Regions from separate parts of the Micromonospora sp. L32 genome, predicted to be linked through region 3. Evidence: riboswitches for the same ligand, from Rfam matches in the RefSeq annotation. Region 3 holds a riboswitch; each other region holds the start of a gene.
The links. Region 3 has a riboswitch for cyclic di-AMP ahead of ACTMTB_RS20785 (C39 family peptidase). Riboswitches for the same ligand answer to the same signal wherever they lie in the genome.
Positions count from the first base shown of each region.

Region 1: another riboswitch for cyclic di-AMP. It lies ahead of ACTMTB_RS24705 (transglycosylase family protein); the one in region 3 lies ahead of ACTMTB_RS20785 (C39 family peptidase).
Region 2: another riboswitch for cyclic di-AMP. It lies ahead of ACTMTB_RS27150 (coiled-coil domain-containing protein); the one in region 3 lies ahead of ACTMTB_RS20785 (C39 family peptidase).

Region 1 covers NZ_JBQHDD010000010.1:53,876-64,319, reverse strand. Annotated here, with positions in the region: gene ACTMTB_RS24750 (anti-sigma factor RsbA family regulatory protein) at 1-591, opposite strand, end outside; gene ACTMTB_RS24745 (MEDS domain-containing protein) at 588-1,391, opposite strand; gene ACTMTB_RS24740 (MFS transporter) at 1,592-2,863, opposite strand; gene ACTMTB_RS24735 (ArsR/SmtB family transcription factor) at 2,860-3,435, opposite strand; gene smpB (SsrA-binding protein SmpB) at 3,513-3,995, opposite strand; gene ACTMTB_RS24725 (class I SAM-dependent methyltransferase) at 4,135-4,806, shown strand; gene htpG (molecular chaperone HtpG) at 4,886-6,772, shown strand; gene ACTMTB_RS24715 (peptidoglycan-binding domain-containing protein) at 6,821-7,705, opposite strand; gene ACTMTB_RS24710 (hypothetical protein) at 7,707-7,832, opposite strand; cyclic di-AMP (ydaO/yuaA leader) riboswitch at 8,274-8,449, shown strand; gene ACTMTB_RS24705 (transglycosylase family protein) at 8,448-9,122, shown strand; gene nhaA (Na+/H+ antiporter NhaA) at 9,370-10,444, shown strand, end outside.
Region 2 covers NZ_JBQHDD010000012.1:61,982-72,425, reverse strand. Annotated here, with positions in the region: gene ACTMTB_RS27190 (heavy metal translocating P-type ATPase) at 1-1,218, opposite strand, end outside; gene ACTMTB_RS27185 (hypothetical protein) at 1,233-2,231, opposite strand; gene ACTMTB_RS27180 (heavy-metal-associated domain-containing protein) at 2,266-2,475, opposite strand; gene ACTMTB_RS27175 (metal-sensitive transcriptional regulator) at 2,570-2,869, shown strand; gene ACTMTB_RS27170 (DUF305 domain-containing protein) at 2,958-3,584, opposite strand; gene ACTMTB_RS27165 (hypothetical protein) at 3,653-4,153, opposite strand; gene ACTMTB_RS27160 (copper-translocating P-type ATPase) at 4,183-6,216, opposite strand; gene ACTMTB_RS27155 (YibE/F family protein) at 6,535-7,875, shown strand; cyclic di-AMP (ydaO/yuaA leader) riboswitch at 8,042-8,172, shown strand; gene ACTMTB_RS27150 (coiled-coil domain-containing protein) at 8,177-9,196, shown strand; gene ACTMTB_RS27145 (carbonic anhydrase) at 9,261-9,914, opposite strand; gene ACTMTB_RS27140 (helix-turn-helix transcriptional regulator) at 10,148-10,444, shown strand, end outside.
Region 3 covers NZ_JBQHDD010000007.1:252,495-262,938, reverse strand. Annotated here, with positions in the region: gene ACTMTB_RS20795 (PPOX class F420-dependent oxidoreductase) at 1-238, shown strand, start outside; gene ACTMTB_RS20790 (alpha/beta fold hydrolase) at 435-1,190, opposite strand; gene ACTMTB_RS20785 (C39 family peptidase) at 1,297-2,121, opposite strand; cyclic di-AMP (ydaO/yuaA leader) riboswitch at 2,358-2,498, opposite strand; gene ACTMTB_RS20780 (hypothetical protein) at 2,802-3,560, opposite strand; gene ACTMTB_RS20775 (hypothetical protein) at 3,712-4,119, opposite strand; gene ACTMTB_RS20770 (acyltransferase family protein) at 4,324-5,535, opposite strand; gene ACTMTB_RS20765 (polysaccharide pyruvyl transferase family protein) at 5,838-7,163, shown strand; gene ACTMTB_RS20760 (glycosyltransferase family 2 protein) at 7,253-8,386, shown strand; gene pseI (pseudaminic acid synthase) at 8,529-9,578, shown strand; gene ACTMTB_RS20750 (hypothetical protein) at 9,788-10,225, opposite strand; gene ACTMTB_RS20745 (SDR family NAD(P)-dependent oxidoreductase) at 10,209-10,444, opposite strand, start outside.

The DNA.
Region 1 (10,444 bases), on a different contig from region 3:
CAGCTCGACGGCCGGAGCGTCCGCCTGCAACGGGTCGGGCACGATCGGCCGGTTCTCCCGCAGGTACACCTCCGGCGGGGTGTAGCCCTCGTTCGGCACGTGCCGCCCGTCCGGCATCGCCGTGCGCGGGTGGGTGCGGACCACGTCCGCCAGCATCGCGCTCGGGGTGGTGCGGGTGTCGTACACGCACATCCCCCACAGCGGGAAGTCGTCGTACGCGTGGTTGATTGCCGACTCGTAGCGGGCCCACCAGTCCCAGGTCGGGCCGAACGCGGGCAGCTCGCCGATGATGCGGATCTGCCCCGCTCCTGCCGCGACGTGGTCGGCCAGCAGTTGGCGGTACGACCTGATCGCCGCGGTCGGTCGCCCGTACACGTCGCCGCCATCGAGGTACGACACCCCGGAGTCCGGGCCGAGCGCCGCGCGCACCAGCGCGGTGGTGCGCTCGCCGAGGGCGACCAGCGTCGGCTCCCCGGCGGCGACCCCGCCGGTGAGGAAGGGCACCACGACGGCGAGCAGATCGTCGTCGGAGCCGTAGCAGACCGCCTCGTGGAAGTAGCCGCGGTGCCCGGCGGCCGCACCGGTCCTCATCGCGCCACCACCGCGACCCGGACGCGGGACAGCCCCAGCAGCTCGACCAGCCGGGCGGCGGAGGTCAGCGGGGTGTGCAGGACCACCGTGCCGCCGCGACGGGCGGCGTGCCGGTGCAGGTGGATCAGGTTCCGGTGGTCGATGAAGCGCAGCTCGTCGGCGCGGACCACCAGCTCGCCGGTGGGGTCGTCGACGTGCGCCCGGGCGAGCGCGGTGTCGAAGAGGTCGTGGTTGGAGGGGTCCAGCTCACCGGCGAGGACCAGCTCGTCGCGCCCGGCGTACAGGTGGAACAGGGTGGCCCCCGGGTCGGCCGCCGGGTGCAGGCAGGCCAGCTCCTCGATCGCCCGGCCGTCCAGCACCCGCCGGTCGTAGCCGCAGGCGGCCGACATCGGCCGGACCCGCATGAAGCGGTCGACCAGGTGTTCGTAGCGGGCGAAGGCGGCGCGCTGCTCCGCGGTGACCACGAGCGTCGTCGCGTCGGCGGCCACCCGCAGGCCGGCGTGACCGTCGGCCACGGCCGCGTCGGTCAACGCGGCGTAGGCGGCGACCTGGGCGGCCGGGTCGACGACGTGCCGCTCGCCGTAGGTGTCGCGCACCGACACCACCTCCGCCGCCCCACCGCGCAGCGCCTCGCGCAGGCGCGGGACGCCCTGCCACCGGGCCACGGCGACGTCCCCCGGCTCCGCGGTCACGTAGCGGACCCGTTCGCCGGCGTCGAGGCCGGCGAGGAGGAACCGCTGTGCCCGGGCGTCGAAGACCGCGGTGTCGTCGAAGGTCCAGCAGACGTGTCCAGGCGGCACGGAACGCACTGATTCGCTGGTCAAGCTCCACGCCTCATGTCCGGAGTCTAAGCCGCAGCGGCGGGGTGCGCGCAGCGCGGCCGCCGCGCTCGGATACGCCAGCGACGCCGCGGCTGCCGTGCGCAACGGCGACTGTCCCGAGTTCATCGCCGGGGCGGTCCGGGCCGGCGCCGCCCCGGCCACCAGTGGCAGACCAGGGCTCAGCCGGGTGTGCTGGCCAGGTCGGCCGGTCGCTCGTCCACCGTCGCCGGCCGGCCCATCCGGCGCCACGGGCCGCCAAGCAGCGGGGTGAGCACGACCAGGACGTAGGCGGTGCCGATCGTAACCAGGATGGCGGTGGGGCCGAACCGGTCGGTGGCCAGTCCGGCGCCGAGAGCGCCGAGCGGCATGGCGGCCCAGCAGCCGGCCCCCACCACCCCGTAGACCCGGGCCCGCATGTGCGCGGGCACCCGCTCCAGCTCGACCGCGCCGATCAGCGGGTTGATCGCACCCGCGGCGAGACCGGAGACTGCGAAGATCGCGACCACCACCGGCAGCGGCGGCGCGGCGGCCAGCGCCCAGAAGGGTGGCCCGCCGGCGACCGCGAAGGTGGTGACGAGGGTGGCGCGGCGGGGCAGCCGGTGGCCGACGGCGCTGAACAGCAGCGAGCCGACCAGCGCGCCGCCGCCCATCGCGCCGACCAGCAGGCCGAACGCGGTGGCCCCGCCGAGCTCGCGGTCCGCGACCACCGGCAGCAGGACGCTGCTCTTCGTCGCGTCGAAGCAGTTGGTGATCAGCACCAGCAGCACCATTGCGCGCAGCAGCGGCTCCCGGACCAGGAACCGTACCCCGGCGGCGAAGTTCCGCCAGTACCCGCCGGACTCCTCCGACGCCGGCTCGGCCGGGCGCATGCCGCGGGGCACCAGCAGCGTCACCACCAGCGCGGAGACGGCGAAGGTGGCGGCGTCCACGGCCAGCACCGGCAGCGCGCCGATGGCCGCGACCAGCAGCCCGGCCACGGGCGCGCCGAGCAGTCGCGAGCCGCGTTCGGTGGCCTCGAACCAGCCGATCGCCCGTTCGATCGGCACCCGGGCGGCGGTCGCCGCCTCGGGCAGCAGCGCGGTCCGGGCGGTCTGCCCGGGCGTGTCGAGCAGGCCGCTGGCGAAGACCAGCGCGAGCAGCGCCCAGAACGGCAGGCCGACGGTCGCGTCGAGCAGCGGGACGGCGGCGACCGTCGCGCAGGACACCAGGTCGGCCACGACGCTGGCCCGGCGGTAGCCGATCCGGTCGACCACCACGCCGCCGAGGGCGCCGCCGAGCACCACGGGCGCGGCGGCGAACGCCCCGGTCAGGCCGGTCGCCGCCGGTGAGCCGGTCTCGGCCAGCACGTACAGCGGCAGGGCGATGTAGGTGAGCATGTTGCCGGTGAGCGAGACCGTGTGGCCGATCAGCAGGCCGATCAGCGGGCCCCAGCGGCGGGGCGCGGCGGTCACTGCGGCCCCCGGTAGGCCTGCCAGATCAGCGTGACGGTGCGGGCGGCGGGCCGGTCGGGGTCGCTGCGGGCCTGCCAGCGGGCACCCAGCTCCGCCAGCTCGCCGTGCAACTCGAGCAGCTCGTCGGGGGTCAGGTGCATGGTCTGGTCGCTGCTGGTGGTGCCCCGGACCCACTCCGGGTCGAGGGTGGCCTCGCTGTCGAGGTAGGCCTGGAACCGCTCCACGTAGCGCTGGAAGACGGCCCGGCGCAGCAGGTCCGAGGCGAGCTTGCGCTCCGGGTCGTGCAGCACCTCGACCAATTCCCAGCTGGTGCGGCTGTGCGCCGCCCGCCACCACCGTTCCCGGCGGTTGCGGGCGTGCTCGGGTGCCTCCCGGATGAAGCCGTGCTCGGCGAGCTTGCCGAGGTGGTAGCTGACCGACCCGACGGCCTCGTCGACGAGGTCGCTGAGCATGCCGACGCTCTGCGGGCCGCGTACCCGCAGCTCGCCGAGGAGCCGCAGGCGGGTGGGGTGGGCCAGCGCGCGCATGGCGCGCGGATCGGTCAGGTGCAGGGTCGACTCGTCCTCGGACATGGGGACAGGCTAGACGTACAAGATGTGATGTACAAGAAGTCTTGTCAAATGTCGCCGGGGCAAATCCTGCGAGTGGCTCAGGCGGGGCGGCGGCCCTTGAGACGGCGGCCCAGCTCGCGGGCGATCTCCCGGTTGGCGTCGCGTTCGGCGAGCGCCTGCCGCTTGTCGTACGACCTGCGGCCGCGGGCCAGGCCCAGCTCGACCTTGGCCCAGCCGTTGCTGAAGTACATCGACAGCGGCACCAGCGTCACGCCCCCGTCGCGCAGCTTCTCCAGGATCCGGGCGATCTCCACCCGGTGCAGCAGCAGCTTGCGGGTCCGGCGGGGCTGGTGGTTGGTCCAGGTGCCGTAGCCGTACTCGGCGATGTGCAGGCCGTAGAGCATGAGCTCGCCGTCGCGTTCCTGGGCGAAGGCGTCGACCAGCGACACCCGCCCCTCCCGCAGCGACTTCACCTCGGTGCCGGCCAGCACGATCCCCGCCTCGTACGTCTTCAGGACGGTGTAGTCGTGCCGGGCCTTCTTGTTGGAGGCGATGAGCTTGCGCTCCGTGTCCCTGGACACGACGACCTCCTGTGGGTGGGGCTGCGGACCGGATGCAGGATACCCGCCGGCGCCGCCCGGAACGGCGGGGCGCGACGCGTACGGGCGGCAGGTCCGGCCGGACCCTGTCGCCGGCCGCCCGGCGGTAGGGTCGGCGGTCGTGACCGAACCGGACTTCCTCACCGCCACCCGCACCTCGTACGACACCATGGTCGCCGACTACATCGAGTTCGTCCGCGACGAGCTGGCCGCCCGGCCGCTCGACCGGGCCATGCTCGCGGCCTTCGCCGAGCTGGTGCTCGCCGACGGGGGCGGGCCGGTGCTGGAGGTCGGCTGCGGCCCGGGGCGGATCACCCGGCACCTGCACGACCTCGGGCTCGACGCCGCCGGCCTCGACCTGTCGCCGGGCATGATCGCGCACGCCCGTCGGGCGTACCCCGACCTGCGCTTCACCGAGGGGTCCATGCTGGAACTCGACCTGGCCGACGGCGCGCTCGCCGGCCTGGTCGCCTGGTACTCGGTCATCCACCTGCCCGACGACCGGCTGCCGGCCGCCTTCGCCGAGTTCCACCGGGTCCTCGCCCCCGGCGGCCACCTGCTGCTGGCCTTCCAGGTCGGTGACGAGCCGGTGCACCGCACGGACGCGTGGGGGCGACCGGTCTCGCTCACCTTCCACCGGCGTCGGCCCGAGCGGGTGGCGGCCCTGCTGGAGGCCGCCGGGCTGATCGTGCACGCCCGCATGCGACGGGAGCCGCAGGAGCTGGGCGGGTGGCGGGAACCTACTCCACAGGCCTACCTGCTGGCCCGCCGTCGGGATGACGACCGGCGGTGACCGGGCGACCACGACGGCTCGTATCCTTCTCCCGCGGATCCTGTCCCGTGGACCGAAACGAGCCGATGAGGAGGTTGGTGTGAGCAGCCGGACCGAGACGTTGGAGTTCCAGGCCGAGACGCGTCAACTGCTGCAGTTGATGGTGCACTCGATCTACTCGCACAAGGACGTCTTCCTGCGGGAGTTGGTCTCCAACGCCTCCGACGCGCTGGACAAGCTGCGGCTGGAGTCCCTGGTCGACAAGGACCTGGCGGCCGACACCGCCGACCTGCACATCGAGATCGAGACCGACCGGGCGGCCCGTACCCTCACCGTGCGCGACAACGGCATCGGCATGTCCCGCGAGGACGTCGTCTCGCTGATCGGCACCATCGCCCGCTCCGGGACGGCCGAGCTGCTGCGAAAGCTGAAGGAGTCCCGGGAGGCGGCCGCTCAGGACCTGATCGGCCAGTTCGGCGTCGGCTTCTACTCGACGTTCATGGTGGCCGACACCGTGACCCTGCTGACCCGTCGGGCCGGCCAGACCGAGGGCACCCGCTGGGAGTCCACCGGCGAGGGCACCTATGTCGTGGAGACGGTCGACGACGCTCCGCAGGGCACCTCGGTCACCGTGCACCTGAAGCCGGCCGACAGCGAGGACAACCTCGCCGACTACACCGACCACGGCAAGATCCGCGAGATCGTCAAGCGGTACTCCGACTTCATCGCCTGGCCGATCCGGCTCGTCACGCCGGACGCAGAGCCGGTCACCCTCAACTCGATGAAGGCGCTCTGGGCGCGGCCGCGCGACGAGGTCGCCGAGGAGGAGTACCGCGACTTCTACCGGCACGTCAGCCACGACTGGGCCGACCCGCTGGAGACCATCCACATGCGGGGCGAGGGCGTCTTCGAGTACGAGGCGCTGCTCTTCATCCCCACGCACGCCCCGTTCGACCTGTTCATGGCCGACGGCCGGCGCGGGGTGCAGCTGTACGTCAAGCGGGTGTTCGTGATGGACGACTGCGCCGCGCTCATGCCCAACTACCTGCGCTTCGTCAAGGGCGTGGTGGACGCGCACGACCTGTCGCTGAACATCTCCCGGGAGATCCTCCAGCAGGACCGGCAGATCCAGATCGTGCGCCGCCGGCTGGTCCGCAAGGTGCTCGCCACCGTCAAGGAGATGCGCACCGAGCACGCCGACCGGTACCGGACCTTCTGGTCGGAGTTCGGCCGGGTGGTCAAGGAGGGGCTGCTGGAGGACCCGGACAACCAGCAGGCGATCCTCGACATCGTCTCGGTCGCCTCCACCCACGACGCCACCGAGCACACCACGCTGCGCGAGTACGTCGAGCGGATGAAGGACGGCCAGGAGGAGATCTACTACGCCACCGGCGACACCCGGGCCATGCTGGAGAACTCGCCGCACATGGAGGCCTTCCGCGCCAAGGGCTACGAGGTGCTGCTGCTCACCGACCCGGTCGACGAGGTGTGGGTGGAGCGGGTCGCGCAGTTCGACGGCCGGCCGCTGCGCTCGATCGCCAAGGGCGAGGTGGACCTGGACACCGCGCAGGAGCGCGAGGAGGCCGAAACGGAACGGGAGCGGCAGGCCAAGGAGTACGCCGCCCTGCTCGCCTTCCTCGGCGGCGCGCTGGCCGACAGCGTCAAGGAGGTGCGGCTCTCCTCCCGCCTGACCACCTCGCCGGCCTGCATCGTCGGCGACGCCCACGACATCACGCCCACGTTGGAGAAGATGTACCGCGCGATGGGGCAGGAGGTGCCGAAGGTGAAGCGCATCCTCGAACTCAACCCGACCCACCCGCTGGTCACCGGCCTGCGCGCGGCGCACGAGCGCGGCGGCGACTCCGCCGCCCTCACCGAGACCGCCGAGCTGCTGTACGGCATGGCGCTGCTCGCCGAGGGCGGCGACCTGGCCGACCCGGCCCGGTTCGCCCGGGTCCTCGCCGACCGGCTGGCCCGCAGCCTCTGACGCGACGACGGCCCCGGCCCGGTGCAGCGCCGGGCCGGGGCCGCCTGGTCACGAACCGACCCGCACGCCCATCGCCGCCCAGGTGGCCGGGCCGACCACCCCGTCCACGGTCAGCCCCCGCATGCCCTGGTACCAGCGCACCCCGGCCTCGGTCCTCGCGTCGAAGGCGCCGCTCGCGGGGCCGCACCGCTTCGTGCCGACGAACCGCTGGACGAAGGCCACGTCCCCGCCCTTGCTGCCGCGCCGCAGCGTCCGCGAGCCCGGTCTGCCCCCGGACACCGGCGTCGCCGGTCGCCCGCTGGGCACCGACGGGGCCGGCTTGACGGCCGCGCGCAGGGCCGCCACGGTACGCGGGCCGACCACCCCGTCGGCGTCGAGCTTCCGGGCGGTCTGGAACGACCGTACCCAGGCGGCCACGGCCGGCCCGAACACCCCGTCGGCCGTCAGCCGGGCCCCGAGGCGGTTGGCGACGGCCTGCAACTCCCGGACGTCGCCGCCCCGGCAGCCGGCGCGCAGCACCCGGTCGCCGAGCCGCGCCGTCGTGGCGGTGGCGATGCCCCACGCCTGGCGGCTGTCCTCCAAGCTCCGCTGGTGGCTGACGCTGACGTGCAGGTGCTTGTCGTGCGGGTTCGGCCCGGTGTACCGGGCCGGCCGGAAGCTGCGGGTACGGCTCCAGATCTTTCGGTCGTAGATGACGTACTGGGTGGACGGATGGCTGACGGCCTGCCGGACGACCAGCAGCGGGTCGATCCCGTCGACGTCCACGTCCACCGCGTTGACCGACTGGTCGTCACTGTCCGGATTATGGTCCGAGCGGCGCGCCTGGTGACTGGCGTCGCCCAACCAGCCGTCGGACTTGCGGTCCCGCTGCGGCCACCGGGTGTCTATCTCCTCGCGCAGCACCCGCAGCGCGGGCGCCAGGTGCACGCCCATCTCACTCCTCCTCTTCCAGCGCGGCGGCCAGGTCGAAGTCGACCTCGTCGCCGGCCAGGCTCTCCGGGTCGTCGTCCTCGTCCAAGGTGGCAACGAGGTAGTCGGTGTCGATGCTGACGGTGTCCATGGAGGTCCTTCCTCTCGCGGATGGTCGGCCGCCGCGAACCGGGGCGGACCGTGCCGGCCAGGGCGCCGGCGCCCGGCATCCGGCGGGTCCGACGCGTCGGCGCCGTGGCCGCGCTCTGCTCCCTACCGTCCGAGTCGGCGGCCGGGCTGCCCAGACATGAGTCGCCAATCAGCGGCAACGCTGACCGTCCGGCGGCGCGGGCCGCCGATCGAGGCCGCCTGACCAGCGAAGACGGCGAGGCACGGCAGCTGATCCGCCGCTCGGAGCGAGGCTTTCGGCCCAGTGGTGACAGGTTCCCGACCGGCCCTTGTAGAGCACCGCCGACCAACCCGCAACTCGAAGCACGAAGCCGTCGCTCAGCCGGGTGAAGAACTTCACAAGAGGTGGGCAATCGCCCGAAACAATTCCTAACGTCGTTCGTGTTCGCGATCGCGGACACCACGGCCGGTAACGCCTAATCCATGCCGCCGGCCGGTGGGACCTTTGTCAGCGGGCATGGAGCGGGGGACCCACACGTTCCTCGGTGCACGTCACCTCGGGGTGAAGCCGCCCACGGGCGGCCGGGCTCCTCGGCCCGAACCCGACAGCTCACCTCGTCGGCGTGGAGGAATCCACATGGCAACTGAATACACCGCCCGTCACCGACGGGTCAGCTCGCGCCGCATCGCCGTCGGCACGCTCGCCGTCGGTGCGGTCACCGGGGTCGCCGCCGTCCTGGCGCCGGCGTCGCCGGCGAGCGCCGCCAGCGTCAACTGGGACGCGATCGCCCAGTGCGAGTCCGGCGGCAACTGGCACATCAACACCGGCAACGGCTACTACGGCGGCCTGCAGTTCTCGCAGAGCACCTGGTCCGGCTACGGCGGCAAGAAGTACGCCTCCCGCGCCGACCTGGCCAGCCGCGGCGAGCAGATCGCCATCGCCGAGAAGGTGCTCGACGGTCAGGGCATCGGGGCCTGGCCGACCTGCGGCAGGAAGGGCGGCTCCACCAAGAGCTACTCCAGCACCTCAGAGAAGTCGGAGAAGTCGCAGAAGTCGCAGCGGCGCTCCGGCTCGTCGAAGGCCACCGCCACCGAGCGGTCCTCGCGGGAGCAGCACAGCACCCGCAGCCAGCGGCGCAGCGCGCCGGCCGCGACCGGCGACGTGTACGTGGTGCGGCCGGGTGACACCCTGTCGCAGATCGCCGACGCCCGGGACCTGGCCGGTGGCTGGCAGGCGTTGTACGAGCGCAACAAGCGCGTGGTCGGCGCCGACCCGGGGCTGATCTTCCCCGGTCAGAAGCTCAGCCTCTGACCTCAGCACCTGGGCACCGTGGCGACGCCCGGCCGGACGACCGGCCGGGCGTCGCCGCGTCCACAGCGCCGTCGTGGTTCGGGCCGCTGCCGGCGGGGTACCCGGCGCGCGTGGACCGGCCCGCCGGCGCGTCCGCGTCGCCGGGTCGTCGGGCCGTCGGCCGGGGGGCGGGGATAGGGTTGGCCCTGGTGTGCCGGGAAGTCTGGTCGGCGATGGATGACGCGACCCCTGCCGACGAGGAGACCCCGTGACCGACGCCCCCCGGCGCCGTACCAGCCTGTTCGCCCGCCGCTCCTGGGGCGAGACCAGGCGCATCTCCGCCATCCTGCGCAAGGAGACCGTGGGCGGGGCGCTGCTGCTCGTCGGGGCGCTGCTCGCGCTGCTCTGGTCGAACTCGCCCTGGGCGGACGGCTACCGGGCGCTGCGTGACCTCACCGTCGGCCCGGCGTCGCTGCACCTCGATCTCACCCTCGGCACCTGGGCCGCCGACGGGCTGCTGGCGATCTTCTTCTTCGTCGCCGGGCTGGAACTCAAGCGCGAGTTCGTCGCCGGCGACCTGCGCGACCCGCGCCGGGCCGCGGTGCCGGTGGCGGCGGCGGTCGGCGGGGTGGTCGTACCCGCGGTGCTGTTCGTCCTCGTCGCCGGGGTCGACGGCGCCCGGGGGTGGGCGATCCCCACGGCCACCGACATCGCGTTCGCCCTGGCTGTGCTCGCGGTGGTGGGACGGCTGCTGCCGTCGGCGCTGCGTACCTTCCTGCTCACCCTGGCGGTCGTCGACGACCTGCTCGCCATCGTCATCATCGCCGTCTTCTACACCTCCAGCCTCGCCGTGCCGCCGCTGCTGGCCGCCCTGGTGCCGCTCGCGCTCTTCGCCGTGCTGGTGCAGCGCCGGGTCCGGTCCTGGTGGCTGCTGCTGCCGCTGGCCGCCGTGACCTGGACGCTGGTGCACGCCTCCGGGGTGCACGCCACGGTGGCGGGGGTGCTGCTCGCCTTCACCGTCCCGGTGCTGCGCAGCGAGGCCGCCGGTGGGCCGGACGCCGGGCCGGGCCTGGCCGAGCACTTCGAGCACCGGTTCCGGCCGATCTCCGCCGGGGTGGCGGTGCCGATCTTCGCGTTCCTCTCCGCCGGCGTCACGGTCGGCGGCCTGGCGGGGCTGGCCACCGCGCTGACCGACCGGGTCGCGGCCGGCATCGTGGTCGGCCTGGTGGTCGGCAAGCCGGTGGGCATCCTGGCCGCCACCTGGCTGGTGTCCCGGTCCACCCGGGCCAACCTGGACGAGGGGCTGAACTGGTTTGACGTGCTCGGCCTGGCGCTGCTCGGCG
Region 2 (10,444 bases), on a different contig from region 3:
GAGCGCGCACGGGCAGGCGATGATCAGCACGGCGACCGCGGCGGTGAACGCGGCCGTCGGGCCCGCCCCGGTGCCGAGCCACCAGCCGAGCGTGCCGGCGGCCAGGGCGATCACGATCGGGACGAAGACGCCGGAGATCCGGTCGGCCAGCCGCTGCACGGCCGCCTTGCCGGACTGCGCCTGCTCCACCAGCTTCGCCATCTGGGCGAGCTGGGTGTCCGCACCGACCCGGGTGGCGGTGACCACCAGCCGGCCACCCGCGTTCACCGTCGCGCCGACCACGGTGTCGCCCGGGCCGACCTCGACCGGCACCGACTCGCCGGTGAGCATGCTGGCGTCGACGGCAGACGTACCCTCGTCCACCACCCCGTCGGTGGCGACCTTCTCGCCGGGGCGGACCACGAACCGGTCCCCCACCGCGAGCTGGTCGACCGGGATCCGGGTCTCGACGTCGCCGCGCAGCACCGCGACGTCCCGGGCGCCCAGCTCCAGCAGGGCGCGCAGGGCGGCGCCGGCGGTCCGCTTGGAACGGGCCTCGAAGTACCGGCCGGCGAGGATGAACACCGTGACGCCGGCCGCCGCCTCCAGGTAGATGTTGCCGGCGCCGTCGGTGCGGGTGATGTCGAGCCGGAACGGGTGGGTCATCCCGGGCATCCCGGCGTCACCGAGGAAGAGCGCCCAGAGCGACCAGCCGAACGCGGCCAGGGTGCCGAGCGAGACCAGGGTGTCCATGGTGGCGGCGCCGTGCCGCAGGTTGATCCAGGCGGCCCGGTGGAACGGCAGCCCGCCGTAGACCACCACCGGGGCGGCCAGGGTCAGCGACAGCCACTGCCAGTAGGTGAACTGCCAGGCCGGCACCATGGCCAGCAGGATCACCGGCACGGTCAGCGCGACCGAGACCCACAGCCTGGTCCGCAGGCCGCGCAGCTCGTCGGCCGGTTCGGCGGCCGGTCCGGCCGTACCGGCCGGGGTGGGCGGGGGAGGCACGACGGCGGTGTAGCCGGTCTTCTCCACCGTGGCGATGAGGTCCTTTGGCGTGACCTGGTCGGCGTACCGGACGGTGGCCTTCTCGGTGGCGTAGTTGACGGTGGCGGTCACGCCCTCCATCCGGTTGAGCTTCTTCTCGATCCGCGCGGCGCAGGACGCGCAGGTCATCCCGCCGATGGTCAGCTCGATCCGGTGCGGTGCGACCGGCAGGGAGTTCGTGGTCGGGGTCATCGCGGCACCTCCGATCAGTTGTGCCCGTGACCGGGGGCGCCGTGGCCGGCGTCGGCGGTCGGGGTGGGAGCGGTCGGGGTGGCCCGGGTGCCCGGGGTGCTCGCCGGGGCCGCCGGGGCGTCGCCGGCCAGCACGGTGAACTCGGCGGTGCGCACCGCCCCGCCGTGCCGGAAGTCCAGGTAGAGCCGGTAGCTGCCGGCCGAGGGCACCTCGGCGGCGAAGCTCACGGCCGGCCCGGCCGGGGTACGCCCGTCACCGGGCACGCCCTCCGGGTGCACGTGCAGGTACGCGAGGTCGCCCTGCCGCAACGCCACCAGGTGCCCGTACGCGCCGAGGTACGGCTCCAGGTCGGTGACCGGCTTCCCGTCCCGGCTGACGGTCAGCGTCAACTGGCTGGTGCGGCCCGGCTGCGGCGTGCCGGTGAGGGTGACCGTGTAGCCGTCGACCGTGGTGCTGGCGGCCGGTGCCGGCAGCGGCCGGGGCTGGAGCTGGCCGGGGACGGTCACGTCGACCCCGAGGGTGAGCGGCTCCCCGCCCGACGGGGTGAAGTCGGCGAAGGCCCGCCAGACGCCCGGCCCGCCCAGCGGGGAGTCCACCCGCCAGGTGCCGTCGGCGCCCAGCTCGGGGTGGACGTGCCGGAAGCCGGACAGGTCGCGCCGCGCCACGATCAGGTGCATCCGCTTGTCGTGGGCGATCTCGTAGCCGGTCACCGCAGCGCCGTCCGGGCCGGTGATCCGGAAGGCGAACTGCCCGGTCGGGGCGTCCACCGGCTGCATGGTGTAGCCGCGGTCGGAGACGAGCAGCCCGCCGGGCAGGTGCGTGGCACCGGCGGGGTCGGCACCGTGCGAGTCGGAGCCGCCGTGCGGGTCGGAGCCGTGGCCGGCGCCGGCGGGCTCGTGGCGGGTGCCGGCGGCCGGGGTGACGGGGCCGGCCAGGTGGCCGACCCCGTACGCCGTGCCGAACACCGCCGCGAGGCCGAGGGCGAAACCGCTCAGCTTCGTCGCCGTGTTCATCGTGATACCTCGGTTCTCTGGGGTCGTGACCCCGTCACGCCTCGACGAGGTCGTACCCGGCCTCGTCGACGGCGGCGCGTACGGACTCGGTGTCCAGCGGGCTCTCACTGGTGACGGTGACCCGGCCGGAGGCCAGGTCCACCTGGACGTCGCTGACGCCCTGGATCGCGCTCACCTCGGTGCTGACCGAGTTGACGCAGTGCCCGCAGGTCATGCCCTGCACCTGGTACGTGGTGGTGACCATGGCAACTCTCCTCCCGCATCCATGCTATACCCCCCAGGGGTAGCTCTCCCGAGGACCGTAGCATACCCCCAGGGGGTACGCTATCCTGGTTGCCATGACCACACCGAGCACCCCGACCCGGGGCTACACCGCCAGCAAGGACCAGCTGCTCGCGCGGCTGCGCCGCGTCGAGGGCCAGGTCCGCGGCGTGGAGAAGATGGTCGACGACGACCGGTACTGCATCGACGTGCTGACCCAGATCTCGGCGATCCAGGCCGCCCTGGACAAGGTCGCCCTCGGCCTGCTCGACGGCCACGCCCGGCACTGCATGCACGAGGGGGCCGCCGAGGGCCGCGCCGACGAGATGGCCGCCGAGATGATGGCCGCCGTCGGCCGCCTGATGAAGCGCGGCTGAGCCCGCGCAGCCCGACCGGCGGGTTCACCCCGCCCGGCCGGGACGCCTCGGAGCCACGACGGCTCCGAGGCGTCCCGGCCGGCGGCGATCAGAGCCGGGCGAGGATCTTCCTCATGGTGTCGATCTCGCCCTGCTGGGCGGTGATGATCTGCTGCGCCATGGCCTTGGCGTCCGCGTTGACCCCGTTGCCGATCTCCTGCTCCGCCATGGTGATCGCGCCCTGGTGATGGGCGATCATCATGGCCAGGAACTGCCGGTCGAACTCCCGGCCGGAGGCGGCCGCCAGGTTCGCCATGTCGGCGTCGGACATCATGCCCGGCATGCCGTGGTCGTGGCCGCCGCTCGGGCTGCCGGACGGGACGGGCCGGCCCCATGCGGTGAGCCAACCGGTCATGGTGGCAATCTCCGGCGCCTGGGCGGCCTTGATCTGCGCGGCGAGGCGCTCGACCTCAGGGTCCCCGGCACGACTGTCGGCCAGCTCCGACATCTGCACCGCCTGCTGGTGGTGCGGGATCATCATCTGGGCGAACATCACGTCGGCGTCGTCGAACGTGGCGGACGCGCTGGCCGACGGGCCGGCGTTGGCACCGGTGCCCGGCATGTCGTGGCCGGAGCCGGCCTGGTGGTCGTCGCCGCCGCAGGCGGCCAGGGTGAGAGCGGTGCTGAGAGCGACGCCGGCCAGGGCGGCACGGCGCGCGATGGTACGAGTGGACACGATCAGACCTTTCGGTGTGAGGACGTACGCAGCGGACTCGGGACGCGGCGGTACCGCGTCGGGGCGTCCTATCTGCGCAGCACCGACACCGTGGCGAGGCGAAGCCCGACCGGGCGGGGTGGCGGGGCGCGCGGCCTACGCGACGGCCGGGACGAATGGCGGGTCGCGATCGCGTGGTGGGCACGGCCGAACAGCAGCGTCGCCAGCAGGAGCGCCACCGTGACGGCGCCGAGCACCGCCAGGCAGACACTCCAGCCACTCGGGGCACTCCCCGGCTGGTCGGCGGGAAGCGCCACCGCGCCGACCTGGCCGGCGAACGACACCGGCCCGGCGACATGGGCGGCCGGGACCGCTTCAGGCGTCGCGCCGTGGGCCACCGGGACCACCTCGAGCCCGCCGGCCTGAGCGACCGGCGCCCGCTGCGACACGGCGGCGTGGCCGTCCGGGTGGGACGCGACTGAGTGCGTGTTGTGGCCGATGGTGTGCATGGCGGCCAGCCCGAGCAGGGTGCAGGCGAGCAGGAGCAGCCGGGCCCACCACCCGGCCGGCCGCGCCGTCGCCGTTCGCACCCGACCACGCTAGCCCGAACCGGGCGGGATCAGAGGCGTACCCGGCGCAACAGCTGGGCGTTGAGCGCGACCACGATCGTCGAGGCGGACATCAGCGCCGCGGCGAGCGCCGGGCTCAGCGCCACCCCCGCGAAGGCCAGCACGCCGGCCGCCAGCGGCAGCGCCACCACGTTGTAGCCGGCCGCCCAGGCAAGGTTCTGCCGCATCTTCCGGTACGCCGCCCGGCTCAGCCGGACCACCCCGGCGACGCCGCGCGGGTCGGAGGAGGCGAGCACCACCCCGGCCGACTCGATCGCCACGTCGGTGCCCGCCCCGATCGCGATCCCCACGTCGGCCCGGGCCAGCGCCGGCGCGTCGTTGACCCCGTCGCCGACCATCGCCACCCGCAGCCCCCGGCGTTGCAGCGCGGTAACCTTCCGGTCCTTGTCGGCGGGGAGCACCTCGGCGAAGACCTCGTCGACGCCGGGCCGGAAACCGAGGTCCGCGGCGACCGCCTCGGCCACCGTGCGGGCGTCCCCGGTGATCATCGCGATGCTGCGAACCCCCTCGGCACGCAGTTCCGCGATCGCCTCCCGGGCCTCGGGGCGTACCTGGTCGGCGAGCGCGAGCAGGCCGAGGACGGTGTCCGGCAGGCGGACCAGGTGCAGCACCGCCGCGCCGCGCTCGGCCCAGCGCCGGGCCGCCGGCTCCAGCGCCCCGGGCAGCTCCAGCCCCTGCTCGCGCAGGAGCGCGGGGCCACCGACCGCGTACGGCGTACCGTCGATCTCGGCCCGGACGCCGCGCCCCGGCAGCGAACGGAAGCCGGCGGCCGGGGCCGGGTCGCCGCGCTCGGCGGCGGCCGCGACGATCGCCCGGGCCAGCGGGTGTTCGCTGTCCGCCTCGACCCCGGCGGCGAGCCGCAGCACCTCGTCCTCGCCGGTCCCCGGCGCGGCGGCCACCCCGACCACGGCGTGCTCGCCCCTGGTGAGGGTGCCGGTCTTGTCGAAGAGCACCACGTCGACGGTGCGCATCCGTTCCAGTGCGAGCCGGTCGCGGACCAGCACGCCGGAGCGGGCGGCCAGCGCGGTGGAGAGCGCGATCACCAGCGGGATGGCCAGGCCGAGCGCGTGCGGGCAGGCGATCACCAGGACCGTGACGGTCCGGACCACCGCCTCGTCCCGCTCGCCCAGCGCGGTCCACCCCACGACGGTCAGCACGGCGGTGCCGGTGGCGACGTAGAAGAGCCAGGCGGCGAAGCGGTCCGCCAGCGCCTGCGCCCGCCCGCCGGACTGCTGCGCCTGTGCCACGAGGCGCTGGATGCCGGCGAGGGTGGTCTGGTCGCCGACGGCCTCCACCCGAACCCGGATCGCCGAGTCGGTGGCGACGGTGCCGGCCACCACCCGGTCCCCGACCATCCGGGAGACCGGGCGGGACTCGCCGGTGACCATCGACTCGTCCAGCTCGGCGGCCCCGTCGACGATCCGCCCGTCGGCCGGCACCCGCCCACCGGGGCGGACCAGCACCACGTCGGCCACCCGCAGGCCGCTCACCGGCACCCGTTCGGTGCCGCCCTGCGGCCCGACCCGCTCGGCGTCGTCGGGGAGCAGCGCGGCCAGCGCCGCGAGGGCGCCCCGCGCCTGCCCGACGGCCTTCATCTCCTGCCAGTGCCCGAGCAGCATGATGGTGACCAGGGCGGCCAACTCCCACCAGAAGTCCAGCTCGAAGGCGCCCAGGCTGGTGGCGAGCGAGGCGGCGTACGCGACGCTGATCGCCATCCCGATCAGCAGCATCATGCCCGGGGCCCGGTCGCGCACCTCGCGCACCGCGCCGACGAGGAACGGCCAGCCGCCCCACCAGAAGACCACCGAGCCGAGCACCGGCCCGACCAGGGACCGGCCGGGGAACTCCAGCGAGTAGCCGAACCACTCCATCACCATGTGGCTGGTGGCGACCACGGGCAGGGTCAGCGCCAGGCAGAGCCAGAACCGGCGGCGGAACATCTCCGGGTCGTGGCCGGCGTGCCGGTCGTGCCCCCGGTGCCGGTCCGACCCCGGGTGCCGCGCCGGTCCGGCGTGCTGGTCCATGCCCCCACGATGCCCGGTGAGCGCGCTGCCGACGGCACGAACCGGGCGGACCCGCACCGAACCTGGCTACGATTCACCGGCCATGACTCGCCATCCGCCGCTGCTGCCGCCGGCCCGCGTACCGCGCCGGGCTCGGCCGCCGTCAGCGACCGCCCGGGCGGGTCGCCACGCCGGGCGACCGCGCCGTCCGATCGCGCTGGGTGACCCCGCCGGCACCCAGGGCCCACACCGGGGTACGCGGCCCGCCACGCGCGTCCCGCCGGTGAACCGAACGGCCGGCTGACACGTACCCCGCCCTGGATCGTTGGGAGACTCGCAATGGGCGCCGACCACACCCGTCCCGCTCCGTCCGCCCCATCGGGGGTGCGGCGGATCCTCGTCGCGACGGTGGTCCCGCTGTTCGTCGTCACGGTGATCGCCGCCCTGGTGCTGTGGCCGCGCGACTCGCGGCAGGCCGACGGCGGCGCCGAGCCGGCACGCCACCACGGCACGGTGACCCGGGTGGTGACCGAACCCTGCCCGCCGACCCCGGAGGCACCGCCCGGCGCGGCCGAAGGGCCGTGCGGGACCGTGACGGTCCGGGTCGAGCAGGGCCCGGACAGCGGCCAGCAGGTGGAGACACCGGTGCCCGCCGGTCCGGGCGCGCCCACCGTCGCGGTGGGCGACGAGGTGGTGCTGGTCCAGCTCGCCGACCCGGCCGACCCCACCGCCACCAGCTACCAGATCGCCGAACACCAGCGGGGCAAGCCCCTGGTGTGGCTGGTGGCGCTCTTCGCGGCGGCGATCGTGGCGTTCGGCCGGCTGCGCGGACTGGCCGCACTGGCCGGGCTGGGCGCCAGCTTCGCCATCCTGCTGACCTTCGTCGTACCCGGCATCGCGGCGGGCGGCTCGCCGCTGCTGATCGCGATCACCGGCTCGGCGCTGATCATGTTCGTGGTGCTGTACCTGACCCACGGGATCACCGCGCAGACCTCGGTGGCGGTCCTCGGCACCCTCGGCAGCCTGGTGCTGACCGGACTGCTCGGCAGCCTGGCCACCGCCGCCACCCACCTGACCGGGTTCGGCAGCGAGGAGGCCACCACGCTGTCGATGTACCAGCGTGACGTCGACCTGCACGGGCTGCTGCTGGCCGGCATCATCATCGGCTCGCTCGGCGTGCTCGACGACGTCACCGTCACCCAGGCCGCCACCGTCACCGAGCTGGCGCACGCCAACCCCGGACTGTCCCGGACGCAGCTCTACCGGGCCGCCACCCGGGTCGGCCGGGCGCACATCGCCTCCACGGTGAACACCATCGTGCTCGCGTACGCGGGCGCCTCGCTGCCGCTGCTGCTCCTGCTCACCGCCGACAGCCGTCCGGTGAGCCAGATCCTCACCAGCGAGTTCCTGGCTCAGGAGATCGTCCGCAGCGCGGTGGCGACGCTCGGCCTGGTCGCCGCCGTACCGCTGACCACCGCGCTGGCCGCGCTGGTCGCCACCGCCGGTCGTGGCCCGGCCGACGATCCGGCCCGGGACACCGGACCGGCACCCACGCCCCGCCCCTCCGCCGACCGGGACGCGGCGCTCGAGGCGCTGAGCGCGTCGCGTCCCGGCGGACCGTCCACCCCGGCCCCCGCACGGTGGCCCGACCCGGAAAGGAGCACGGACACCGCATGGTGAGACTCCGCTGCGTGACCGACGCCGACGCGGAACCTGACGAACGCGTCACTCGTCACGCATCGCTACGACGAAATAACGCTTTTAGTCGGGTTCTGGACGTAGATCCCCGGTACGACTCTCGGGTAACCTCGCTGCCGGTCACCGCCGAAGGCGCGCAGCGGCGCCTGCGGTACCGCCGCCCAATCGCCGCGAGGCGAGCCGGGGAACCAGGTACATGGGGTGAATCCGCGCGAGCGGTAGGGGCCACTTCCGTCCCGAACCCGTCAGCTAACCCGGTCGGCGGTCGACGGAAGGGAACACTGTGACGGCACCCCTGCGCCGCTGGTTGACTCCGGTGGTGGCCGTGTTCGCCGCGCTGGCCATCCTCGGCGGGCCGACAGCCGCGATCGCCGCGCCCTCGACCCCCACCCCCTCCGGGCACGAGGAGGACGGCGAGCCCAAGCTGCTCACCGACGTCATCGAGCTGCGCAACCGCGAGTACTCCAAGGCCAAGACGCAGCTGGAGAAGTCCAAGAAGCGCCAGCAGCAGCTCGGGCTGGAGGTGCGGCGCGCGCAGGACGAGCTGGCGGCGTTGCAGCCGACGGTCTCGCAGATCGCGGCGCAGTCGTACCGGACCGGCCGGATCGGCGCGGTGGCGATGCTGCTGGAGAGCGACGCCCCGGACTCGTTCGTCCGGCGCGCCGCCGCCCTGGACGAGCTGAACATGGTCAACGCGCAGAAGCTGGCCAAGGTCACCGCCGCCAAGAACCGCGCGGAGCAGGCCAAGCTGGCGCTCGACGCCGAGGTGCGCGAGCAGCAGAAGCTCACCAACGACATGGCCCGGGAGAGCCGGGAGGCGGAGAAGGCCCTCCAGCTGGTCGGTGGCCGGGGCTTCACCGGCGGCCTGGTCGACGCGACCTCGCCGGTCGCCCGGATCGGCCCCGGCCGGACGGCCGACGGCGGCTGGCGGCCCGAGTCGCGCACCGAGAACGACCCGACCACCTCCGGCACCATCACGCCGCGCACACTGCACGCGTACAAGGAGGTCCGGCGGGCCGGCTTCACCCGGTTCGCGGGCTGCTACCGGCCAGGTGGGCCGTGGGACCACCCGAAGGGCAAGGCCTGCGACTGGTCGTTGCAGCGGAGCGGCTTCGCGCCCTGGTACAACAACGACACCCGGATGTACGGCAACAACCTCGCCGCGTTCCTGATCCGCAACGCCGACCGGCTCGGCATCTACTACGTGATCTGGAACCGGCAGATCTGGTTCCCGGCGACCGGGTGGAAGTCGTACAGCGGACCGTCGAACCACACCGACCACGTACACATGTCGATGCTCTAGCGCGCGACGCGTACCGAACGAGGGCCGTCCCCGGTGGGGCGGCCCTCGTCGCGTGCGGGGGGTTTCAGCCGGCGACGGCGGTCGCCCGACCGTCGGCCTGGGCCGGCACGACGCTCGGCACCGCGGCCACCGTCCGCACCTCACCGGCGCTAAGCCGGTACGACATGCCGACCACCGCGCACCGCCCCTCGGCGACCGCGGCGGCCAGTACGGCGGAGTTGCCCAGCAGCGCCTCGACGGTCTGCGCGATGTGGATGTCGACGATCCCGTCAACGTCGTCGACGCCCTGCTCGGCGGCCCGCTGGAGGCTCGGTACCACCGCGTCCACCACCGCCCGCAGGTGCCCGACCGGCGGCGTGCCGGTCCGCGCGGCGTCCCGGGCGGCCTGCACCGCCCCGCAGGAGTCGTGGCCGAGCACCACCACCAGCGGGGTGCCCAGGACGCTCACCGCGTACTCGACGCTGCCGAGCACCTCGGGGCCGGCGGTGTGCCCGGCGGTACGCACCACGAAGAGGTCACCCAGACCCCGGTCGAAAATGATCTCGGCGGCGAGGCGGGAGTCGGAGCAGCCGACGATCACCGCGAACGGGTGCTGGCCGTCGGCGACCGCCGTCCGGTGCAGCGAGTCCTGGTTGGGGTGGCGCTGCGCGCCCGTCACGAAGCGCCGGTTGCCGGCGTGCAGCTCGGCGAGCGCCTGCGTCGGATCGGTCAGGGTCATTGCCTCACCTCGGTCCCTCGCGAGATCGGCCTGGTCACACCCGGCCGGCGACGGAGGCGGCCTCGCCGCCCACCGTCACACGCAGCGAAAGATACGTCAAGGTATACGTGATACAGATTTCATACATTACCGGGACGTGGGCAGCGTGTTTCGCCGCCGTGTCCCCGGGCCGCGCCCGGACGGCTCCGGGTGCGCGGAGGCCAGGGCGGAAATGCCGGCCGGCTGGCCATACGATGACGGGCATGGCGACGACTGCGCAGAACGGGAGCACCCGGAACTGGACGTTCCTCACCAACCACGCGCACGTCCTGCTCGCCATCGCCCGCAACCCCACCGCCCGGCTGCGGGACGTCGCCGACGAGGTCGGGGTGACCGAGCGCGCCGCGCAGGCGATCGTCGCCGACCTGGAGGCCGGCGGCTACCTGCACCGCACCCGGGTTGGTCGGCGCAACGAGTACACGGTCAACCCGCGCGGCCACTTCCGGCACCCGGCCGAGTCCGACCGCCAGGTGGGTGACCTGCTCGCCCTC
Region 3 (10,444 bases):
CAGGGCCGTGCTGTGCGTCGACGACGAGAAACCGCCGTACGCGTTCGTGACGCTGCGTGGGCGCGCGACGATCACCGAGGACCTGCCCGAGATGCGGCGGTGGGCGATCCGGATCGCCGAGCGCTACATGGGGCCGGACCTGGCCGAGGCATACGGGGCGCGCAACGCCGTGCCGGGCGAGCTGCTGGTGCGCCTGACCGTGGAGAAGGTCGTCGGGCACACCGGCATCTCCGACTGAGCGACCGCCCGCGCGGAAGCAGCGAAGAAGCATCGAACGTGCCGCCTGCGGCCGACCCGTCACGACAGCAGGCGGCGTGGCAGCCGAGCTGAGCGGCGCCGTGGCGAGGTCCGGCATGGACGGAGAGCTCGAACGTCCGGCAGGTGGTCCCGAGCCGCATGCGACCCACGACGGCGACGCCCGCGTCCGCAACCGGTCACAGGTACGGGTCGAGCAGGGCCAGCACCGCCGCCGGGTCCTCCACGTGCGCGTTGTGGCCGAGGCCGGGCAGGGTCGCCACCGGCACGCCCAGCTCGGCGAGCTGCGCGTCGCTGACCATCGGGTCGTGCTCGCCCCGGGCCAGCAGCACCGGGACGTCGGTGGCGGCCAGCAGGGCCGGCAGCTCCGGCGCGCCCACCGCGAAGGCGGCCGGGTCCATGGCCAGCCGCCAGCGGCCGTCCTCGGCACGCAGCCCCGCGTCGACCACCGGATGGTCCGGCGCGAAGAGCCCGCCGAGGCCGGCCACCTTCAGGTAGCGGCGGGCCGCCTCGTCCCGGGTGGCGAACCAGGTCACCGGGCGCTCCGCCAGCTCGCGCGCCCGGGCCAGCTCGGCCGGCGACCAGACCGCCTTGATGCCCAGCCCGACCACCGCGTCCACCGGGAGCCCGGCGTCGCGGGCGGCCAGCGCCAGCGCGACCACCCCGCCGAGGGAGTGGCCGAGGACGACCAGGCGGTCACTCGGGCGGGCCCCCTCGGGCACCGGGCCGAGCCCCGCCGCGACCTGCTCCGCGAACCCCGCGAAGGAGTACCCCGGCAGCGGCGGCGAGAAGCCGTGGCCGGCCAGGTCCGGCGCCAGCCAGCGGCCCGGCCAGCGGTGTTCCAGCAGCGGCGCCCAGGGCAGCCACACGTCGCCGGTGGTGCCCATCCCGTGCAGCAGCAACAGCAGCCGGCGGGTACCCGAGTCGTCGGTCATGGGCCGCAGTGTGCCACCGCCCGGTCGCGGCGCGCGAGACCCGCGCCAACGGCGACGGGCACCGGCCCCCAGGGGAGCCGGTGCCCGGACGAGCGACGGTATTGGATCAGGCGGAGTAGCCGCGGGTGGCGATCCAGTTCGCCAGGTCGATGGTGCTGACCCAGTACGACGGCAGGTTCGGGTCCGCCGAGTCGGCGATCCGGACCGTCCGGCCGTCGTTCTTGTAGCCGACCACCGCGATGTAGTGGCCGCCCGGGAAGGAGTGCCAGCCGCCGTCGGTGTCGGTGGCGCTCCCCGCCACGTTCACCACGACGCCCCGGCCGTCGGTGATCGCCGCGATCACGTCGGCCTGGAGCCGGTCGATCTGCGCGGAGCTGGGGGTGCCCCGGAACATCCGAGTCCGGTACGGGTCGCCCTTGACGATCTGGTTCAGGACCCGGGTCGTGTCCAGCGCCGAGTTGGTGCCCATCTCGGTGGTGCCGAGCGGGCCGGCCAGCTCGTCCTGGGTCCGCTCGATGCCCGCCGCGCTGAGCGCGTTGCGCACCGCGGCCGGACCGCAGTTGTAGAAGGTGGTCTGCGCCTGGTAGTCGTAACGGAGGACCTTGGTCGACGGCGGCTTGGGGGCCGCCTTGCGGGTCAGGTCCGGGTCCGCCTTGGCCTTGGTGGCGCTCGCCGACGGCGAGGGGCTGGCCGAGGGCGACGGCTTGTGGGACGGGGCGGCGACGCGGGCCTGGCTGCGGGTCGCGACGTCGTCCAGCCGGGGCGCCACCTCGGCGACGGCGGCCGAGGTCTGCTGGCGGGCGGGCGCCTCGTCGGCGAGCAGCGTGCTGGCGCCGGAGACGAGCACGAGCGCGGCGGCCGAGCCGGCGACCAGCTGGTAGGACCGCTTGGTGGCCAGGCGTCGCAGCTGCCGCTTCAGGGGGTGCTTCACGTGTTTTCCTCCACGGTACGAGGGCGGGAGCGGCGTGCCGGACCGGCGCGTGACGGGACGTCACGCGCGGCGTCAGAACCGGTGTGCGAGGCCGCTCGGCGGGGGTGCGCCCGGTCGGTGACCGGGCGGCGAGGTGGGGCCGGGATCAGCGCGCGAGGGCGCGGCGGACCGGCACGAACACCCCGGTACCGAGGTGGAGAGCAAGCCGAGGAATGCGAGGGAGCAGCAAAAGTTGGAACTCCTTCCGACACCGCCTACCGGGTTAGCTGACGGATTCGGGCGGGAAGAGCGCCCTACCACGGGCCGTGGCCCGCGGATTCACCCCGGACGTGCATGGGTCCCCGGTTCGTGGAATCACGATTGAGCGGGTCGGCGCGGCGTCGCCTCTTGCGATCGGAAACCGCACCGGACCCGGGCGACATTACTGGTCGGTCACGTGTCGGCCAAGCGCCGCCAGCTGCTTAAACATGATCAGGGCGACAAATTTGCCGTACAGTTCGACACTGACGTCACTCAATGGGACAGGCGGTTGTTCCGGGACCGTCGGGCGACAACCGGACAGCGCGGCGGCAAACACTGCCGATCGTCGCGATCGATGTCACCGCCTGTGACCGGATGACCGGTTTCCCGATCGCCGTGACGCGACTCACGGAAATACGGGTAACAATTTGGTCGCGTCCTCAGCCCACCCGGGCCGGCCGCCACCGCGCCGCGAGCGCGGTCCGGGCCGTCGCCGTCGCCGTCCGCTGGGCGGGCAGCCGCGCGGGACGCAGCCGCTCCGCCGCCGCGTACGCCTCGACGGCGAGCGCGCGGGCCGCCTCGGCGGCCAGTTCGGCGTCCCGCCACGCCGACCGCTCCCGCCCGGCCGCCGCCCGGTACGCGTCCCGCCGGCCGTCGCGTACCGCCCGGGCCAGCAGCACCTCCTGCTCGACGGGGTGCCGCCGGGGGTCCCAACCGTCCCGGTGCGCGAAGACGTCCCGCAGCCGCTCCACCGGCAGCTCACCGCGCCAGTGGGCCGCCACCGCCGCCTGGTGCAGCCAGCGCTCCCGGCCCGCGTACTCGGCCGGCGTGCGCGGGGTACGCGGGGCGGGCAGCGCGGCGGCGCCGGTGAACCGGCGGGCGGCGGTCTCCGCCTCGTCGTACGCCGTCCAGGCCCGGTCCACCTCCTCCTGGGCGGCCAGCCAGGCATCCCGCCACCGGCGCGCGGTCTGGGCGGCGCCGGCCGCCGCGACGGCGACCTCCTCGGCGTACCGGCGCAGGTCCGCCAGCTCGGTCGCGGGGTCGGCGGCCGGGTCGACGACCGGCTCGTCGGGGGCCGGGTCCCGCTCGGGGCGGGCGACCAGCACGGTGAGCACGGTCAGGGCGAGCACGAGCAGGGCCGACCAGATGGCGGCGGCGGTCGGGACCTCGACGAGGAACTGGTAGAGGACGGTGTTCACGGTGGGCACCTCCCGGAAGCGGGATGCGGAAAGAGGAGTCCCACACCGGCCCGGGGGGCGACGGGGCGAGGCCGGGGCGGCGCCGCGTGCCGGGGGCGGGTGCGGTGGTGAGGTTCTCGAGGGCGCGGTCGCGGGTGGCCCCGCGTGGCGGTCAGCCGAGCGGCGGGGCGCGGGGACCGGTCGCGGCGGCGGCCAGCCCGGTCAGGGGCAGCGGCGGCGAGGTGACCGGATGGGCCGGCCGGCCGACCGGGTCGATCGAGGTGACCGGAGCGAGCGGGGCGGCGGGCGGGGCGACGAATGCGCGGCCCTCGCTCTGGGCGTCGCCGGCGGCGAGCGCCACGGCGGGGACGGCGGCCGCGCGGACCGCGAACCCGTCGGGCACCGCCAGATCGACGAGGATCGGTGCGCCCGCCGGGCTGGGAGCGGCGGTGAGCGCGCCGGCGTCCGGCACGGCCGGACCGCCGAGGGAGAGCGCGACCGCCAGGGCGAGGCCGGTCAGCAGCCGGGAACTCCAGCGCGCCACCCACCACAGAGGACTGGTGAGCGCGACCGGGAGCACGGCACCACGCTACCGCCGATGCCGGGTGATCGCAGCGTCGCCGGGCGTGTCGGCGCGGCGCTCACCAACGTGCGTCGCGACAGTCGCCCGCCCGTTTGCGGCGTGTCGCGCCCTCCCCGGCGAACGTCACCGCGACACGCCGCAAACCGCGCGAGGCGCACGGGCAGCGGACCGGACCGGGTACCGGCCGGGGTGGACGGGGGGTCAGTGGGGGTCGCGCGGGCCCGCGTACTCGATGGGTCGGCCAGCCGGCGCGCCGTCGGCGGCCGCCCGCGGCGCCGGCGTGGGGCGCGGCGTCGGCGCCGCCGCCGCGTCCAGGGTGGACGGGGCGGGACGGGGCCGGCGACGGGGTGCCAGGCGGCGCATCATCGGCGTCTCGACCCAGCGGTGCAGCAGGGCGGCCAGCACCAGGTTCACGGCCAGGAAGCCGAGCACCGCCAGCGGTCCCCACCAGCCGGGCAGCCCGACGCCGAGGTGGCCGGTGGCCCGCAGCACGGTGACCATCACCAGCACGTGCACCAGGTAGAAGGCGAAGGAGACCTCACCGAGCCAGACCAGCCGGCGGTGCCGCCAGGGCGAGGGCCGACCGCGCACGTCGGCGTCCGCCGCGGCGGTGATGACCAGGATGTACGCCACGGACAGGATCGCCGCCCAGAGCTCGGCGCGGATCCACTGCCCCGCCACCACCCAGGTGACCACGAAGATGAGGCTGGCCAGCGGCAGGCCGGGCCCCCGCCAGCGGCCCCGCCGCAGCAGCTCGGCGGCCGCCACGCCCAGCCAGAACTCCAGCGAGCGGACCACCGGGAAGATCTGGGTGAACCACCAGGTGCTCTCCTCCGGCACCAGCGCCTGCCCGGGCCAGAGGGCCACGATCAGCAGCGGCACCGCCGCCACCACCGCCCAGAGCAGGCCGGCCCGGGCCCGGCGCAGCGCCGGCAGCACCAGCGGCAGGCAGAGGTAGAAGAACAGCTCGCAGGAGAGCGACCAGCTCACCGTGTTGATGCTGTAGAAGTAGCCGGGCGTCGGGTCCCAGGCCTGCACGAGCAGGAGGCTCTCCAGCGCGGCGCGGGGCACGATGGTGTCCGCGAACCACCACATCACCAGCAGGGCCGCCACCCAGGTCAGCACGTGGTTCGGGTAGATCTTGGCGAGCCGCCGCCGCCAGAAGTCGCGCCGCCGCTCCCCGTCGCGGGCCGACCAGACCAGCACGAACCCGCTGAGGATGAAGAAGAACTGCACCCCGGACAGGCCCAGGGTGAACACCCCGCCGACGACCGCCTGGTAGTCCGGTTCACCGACGATCCGCATGGTGCCCGCGTGGTAGCCGAAGACCAGCATCGCGGCCACCCAGCGCAGCCCGGTCAGCGAGGGCAGCCGGCTCGCCGTGGCCGTCGGTGCGCCCACCGCGCTCGTCATGCCGGGCACTCCGCCGTCGCCACGCTCACCCGCACGTACCTCTCCTCCCCCGGCCGCTCGCCGCCGCGACCGCGGCCCGGCACCGGACGGCGGCACCGGTCGTGCCGCCGTCCGGGCACCCTACCGGCTGGTGGGGCCGCCACGACCGGGCCGGGGGACGCCGACCCACCGGGAGATGTACGCGGGCTGCAGATTGCCCTAATATTCCCCGGACCCCCGCCGACGTCGTGCCCGGCGGCGGGCCGGCCGGCGTCCTCCCACCGGGCCGCCCCGGCACGTGTGGACCACGAGATGGAGCGGCGATGCACGAGCGGATCCTGATGCGGGCGAAGAAGGGCCCGTTCGACGTCCGCTCCGCCGAGGAGGCCTTCGAGGGCGACTGGATCGGGGCCAACAACGGCAACCTCGTCTTCAGCCACGCCGCCCACAAGCTGCTCAGCACGACGACCGCCGCGATCACGCCGACCGAGTTCAAGGTCAACCCACGCGAGGCCGACGAGATCAACGAGAAGTACGACGTCTACGTCATCCCGCTGGCCAACGCCTTCCGGCGCAGCTACGCGCACCGCATCGAGCTGATGACCCGGTTGGTCGAGCGGCTGAAGATCCCGGTGGTCGTGCTCGGGGTCGGGGTGCAGACCGACGTCACCGGCGACCGGGAGTACCTGCGCCCGATCGACGCCGTGGTCAGCCGGTTCGTCCGGGCCGTGCTCAACCGCTCGCCCAGCATCGGCGTACGCGGCGAGATCACCGAGAGCTACCTGCGCACCCTGGGCTTCTCGGCGGTCGACGTGATCGGCTGCCCGTCGATGTTCCTGCACGGCGACCGGCTGACGGTGGAGAAGACCAGGCCGACGCTGGAGCCGGACGCCCGGGTGGCGCTGACCGTCTCCCCGTACGTCAGGTCGATGGCGAAGATCATCGCCGCGCACCACCGGCGCTACCCGAACCTGCGCTACCTGCCGCAGGACCTCACCACCCTCGGCACGCTGCTCTACGGCGACGCTCCGGAGGACCGGGGAAAGACCAGCCAGATCCCGGTGCACACCTCCCACCCGCTGTTCGTCGAGGACAAGGTGCGGATGTTCCTGGACCCGTGGACCTGGATGGACTACCTCTCCGGGTTCGACTTCGCCTTCGGCACCCGCATCCACGGCACCATCACCGCGCTGGTCGCCGGGACCCCCGGCTACCTCTTCGCGCACGACTCGCGCACGCTGGAGCTGGCCCGGTACTTCGACATCCCGCACCGGACGATGAAGGAGGTGCCCGCCGACATCGACGCCGCGCAGCTCTACGCCGAGGCGGACTACACCGCCATGCACGCCGGCCACCGGAACCGCTACGAGCGGATGGCGGCGTTCCTGGCCGCGCACCGGCTCGGCAACGCGTTCGACGACGGGGACGCCACCGCCCGCTTCGACGAGCGGGTCCGCGCCACCAGCTTCCCGCCGGCCGTCCGGCCGGCCGCCGCGACCTCCCCGGAGGCCCTGCTGGAGCGGATCCAGTGGCTGCGGGACCGCAACACCGCGCTGGACGGCCAGGTGCGCACGCTGGAGGAGCAGCGGCTGCGGGCCCGGGTCAGGCGCGCGGTCGGCGCGCCGGTACGGCGGATCCTGAGTCGTTAACCCGCCGCTCGGCGGCTGTTCAGTAACTCCATCTCCACCGGATACGTCAGGTTCCGAGGCCGTCCACCCGGGTGCACCAGGGTGGCGGCGTGGTCAACGAGCCGACGCGCGCCACCCCTCTGCTGAGCATCGTCGTGCCGGTCCACGGGGTGGAGGCGTACCTGTACCAGTGCCTCGAGTCGATCCGGGCGGACGTCCCGGCCGACGAGCGGGGCACGGTCGAGCTGGTCGCCGTCGACGACGCCTCCCCGGACCGGTGCGGGGACATGCTGCGTTCGTACGCCGCCGGCCGGTCCGAGGTCCGCACCGTGCACCTGAGCAGCAACGTCGGGCTGGGCCCGGCCCGCAACGCCGGCCTGGCGGTGGCGACCGGCGACTACGTCTGGTTCGTCGACAGTGACGACTGGCTGCCGCCGGGCACCATCCCCGCGGTGCTGGACCGGCTGCGCGCGCACCGCCCCGACGTGCTGCTGCTGGACCACGTGCGGGTGCACGAGGGCGGGCGGCGCGAGCTGGACGCCAGCAGTCCCCTGCTGCGCGGGGTGCCCGACGTGGTCCGGCTGGCCGACCGGCCGCAGCTGCTGCGGGTGCAGCACACCGCCTGGAACAAGGTGGTCCGCCGCGCCTTCATGGACGAGCTGGAGCTGCGCTTCCACCCCGGCTGGTACGAGGACATCCCGTTCAGCCACCCGCTGCTGATCGGCGCGGAGAAGATCTCGGTGCTGGACCGGGTCTGCTACCTCTACCGGCAGGGCCGGCAGGGCGCGATCACCTCCACCCGCAGCGGCCGGCACTTCGACGCCTTCGACCAGTACGACCGGCTGCTGGACTGGGTCGGGCGGCGGTACCCGGACGAGCGGCTGCGGGCCGAGCTGTTCGGGCTGATGGTCAACCACATGCTGGTGGTGGTCGGCAACGACGACCGGCTGCACCCGCACCTGCGCCGAAAGTTCTTCCACCGGGTGGCCGCCCAGTATCGTCGCCACCTGCCGGCGGGCGGCTACCCCCGCCCCGCCGGGGTGGCCGGGCTCAAGCACCGGCTGGTGGGCCGGGACAACTACCTCGCGTACGCGGCGCTGCGCCAGGCCCACCGGCTGGCCGGTCGGCTGCGCCGGCCCGCCGCTCCCCCGGCCGGCGCCGCCGTCGCGTCGGCGGCTGCGGACCGGGTCGCCGCCGACCCGGCCGAGGCGAGCGACGCGCTGGCCCGTCACGGCACGCCGTGACGGCGAGGGTCGACACGTCGTGCCGCCGTGATGCCCGGACCCGGTTGGGGCGGCACCCGGCGGCGGAGTTTTCCAGGTCGTCCCCGGACGACGAGGCAGGGACCGCGCGCCTGCGCGGACGCACAGCGGACAGAGGTCGGGCATGACGACAGTGAAGATCGGGCCGCACGTGGTCGGCGCCGGGGAGCGGCCCTTCGTGGTCGCCGAGATGTCCGGCAACCACAACGGTGACCTGGACCGGGCGCTGGCCATCGTGGACGCCGTCGCGGCCAGCGGGGCGCACGCGCTGAAGCTCCAGACGTACCGGCCGGACACGATCACCATCGACGTCGACACCCCGGCCTTCCGGATCTCCGGTGGGCACGAGCTGTGGGGCGGGCAGAACCTGTACCGGCTCTACGAGCGGGCGCACACGCCGTACGAGTGGCACGCGCCGATCTTCGCCCGGGCCCGCGAGCGGGGGCTGACCGTCTTCTCCTCGCCGTTCGACGCCACGGCGGTGGAGCTGCTGGAGGAGCTGGACGCGCCGGCGTACAAGATCGCCTCGTCGGAGCTGGTCGACCTGCCGCTGATCCGGCTGGTCGCCGGCACCGGCAAGCCGCTGGTCATCTCGACCGGGATGGCGACGGTGGCCGAGATCGACGCCGCGGTGCGGACCGCCCGCGAGGGCGGGGCCGGCGGCATCGTGCTGCTGGCCTGCACCGCCTCCTACCCGGCGCCGCCGGCGGACAGCAACCTGCGCCGTATCCCGGTGCTCGCCGACGCGTTCGGCGTGCCGGTGGGGCTCTCCGACCACACCCCCGGCATCGGCGTGCCGGTCGCCTCCGTGGCGCTGGGCGCGTGTTTCATCGAGAAGCACGTGACGCTGGACCGCGCCGACGGCGGGGTGGACTCCGACTTCTCCCTCAACCCGGACGAGCTGGCCGCGCTGGTGGTCGAGTCGGGGCGGGCGTACGCGGCGCTGGGCGGCACCGCGATCGGCCCCACCCCCGCCGAGCGGGAGGGGCTGCGGTTCCGCCGTTCGCTCTACGTGGTCGCGGACGTGCGCGCCGGCGACCCGGTGACCGCCGACAACGTGCGGTCGATCCGGCCCGCGGGCGGGTTGCCGCCGGTGGAGATCGAGAAGGTGCTGGGCCGCACCTTCGCCGTCGACGTCCCGCGCGGCACCCCGCTGAGCTGGGACCTCGTCTGAGCCGTCGCTGACCGACACCGGCTCCGGGCTTCCGGGGCCGGTGTCGCCGTCCGCCGGCCGGCAGGGTGTCCGGTCGCCTTTCGAGCTGATGTCGTCAACGACTCAACCGACCGGGCCGCGGTCGTCTCGGAGGCGGCGTCGCGCGTCCCGGGCTCCCGCTGCGCGGCCCGCACCGCGAAGCGCGGGACGGCTGGGCGAGAGGCGGCTGGTCAGGGCGCGAAGGCGACCGTCACCACCACGTCGTCCAGGCGCAGGGTCCGCCACACCGCCCGGCTCTCCGGGGGTACGGCCAGCCCGTGCCGCCGCCACCAGGCGGCCACCGGCACGTCGGCCAGCTTGCAGAGGCTCTCCGCCCGGGTCCAGCGGGCCCAGAAGTCGGCCCGCCCGAACCGGTGCGCCAGGGCGGGCGGGACGTCCGCGTCGGCCCGTTCGGCGTCCACCGCGACCCGCCAGCCCGGGGTCGGTGGGCCGTACCAGCCCACGCAGCGTCCGTCGTCGAGGTGGCTGCGGGTGACGGCGTACCCCAGGTCGGCCGGCCGGCCCACCCGCAGGTGCCGTTCGGCGGCGCCGAGCAGGGCCGGCACCGGCCGGGGCGCGCGGGCGGCGGGCCCCGGCCGGGACAGGGCGGCGTCAGACGGAGGCCGCACCGTCCACCACGATCACCTGGCCGTTGATGTTGGTCTGCTCGCGCAGCAGCATCCGCACCACCGGCACGACCTCCTCCGGCTCGGTGAGGTGGCCGGTGGGGGTGCGCCGGACGATCTGGTCGAGCTGGGTGCTGCCCAGCACGGCGGACATCTCCGAGGCGAAGAAGCCGGGCGCCACCGAGTTGACCAGCATCCGGCCGCCCAACTCGCGGGCCAGCG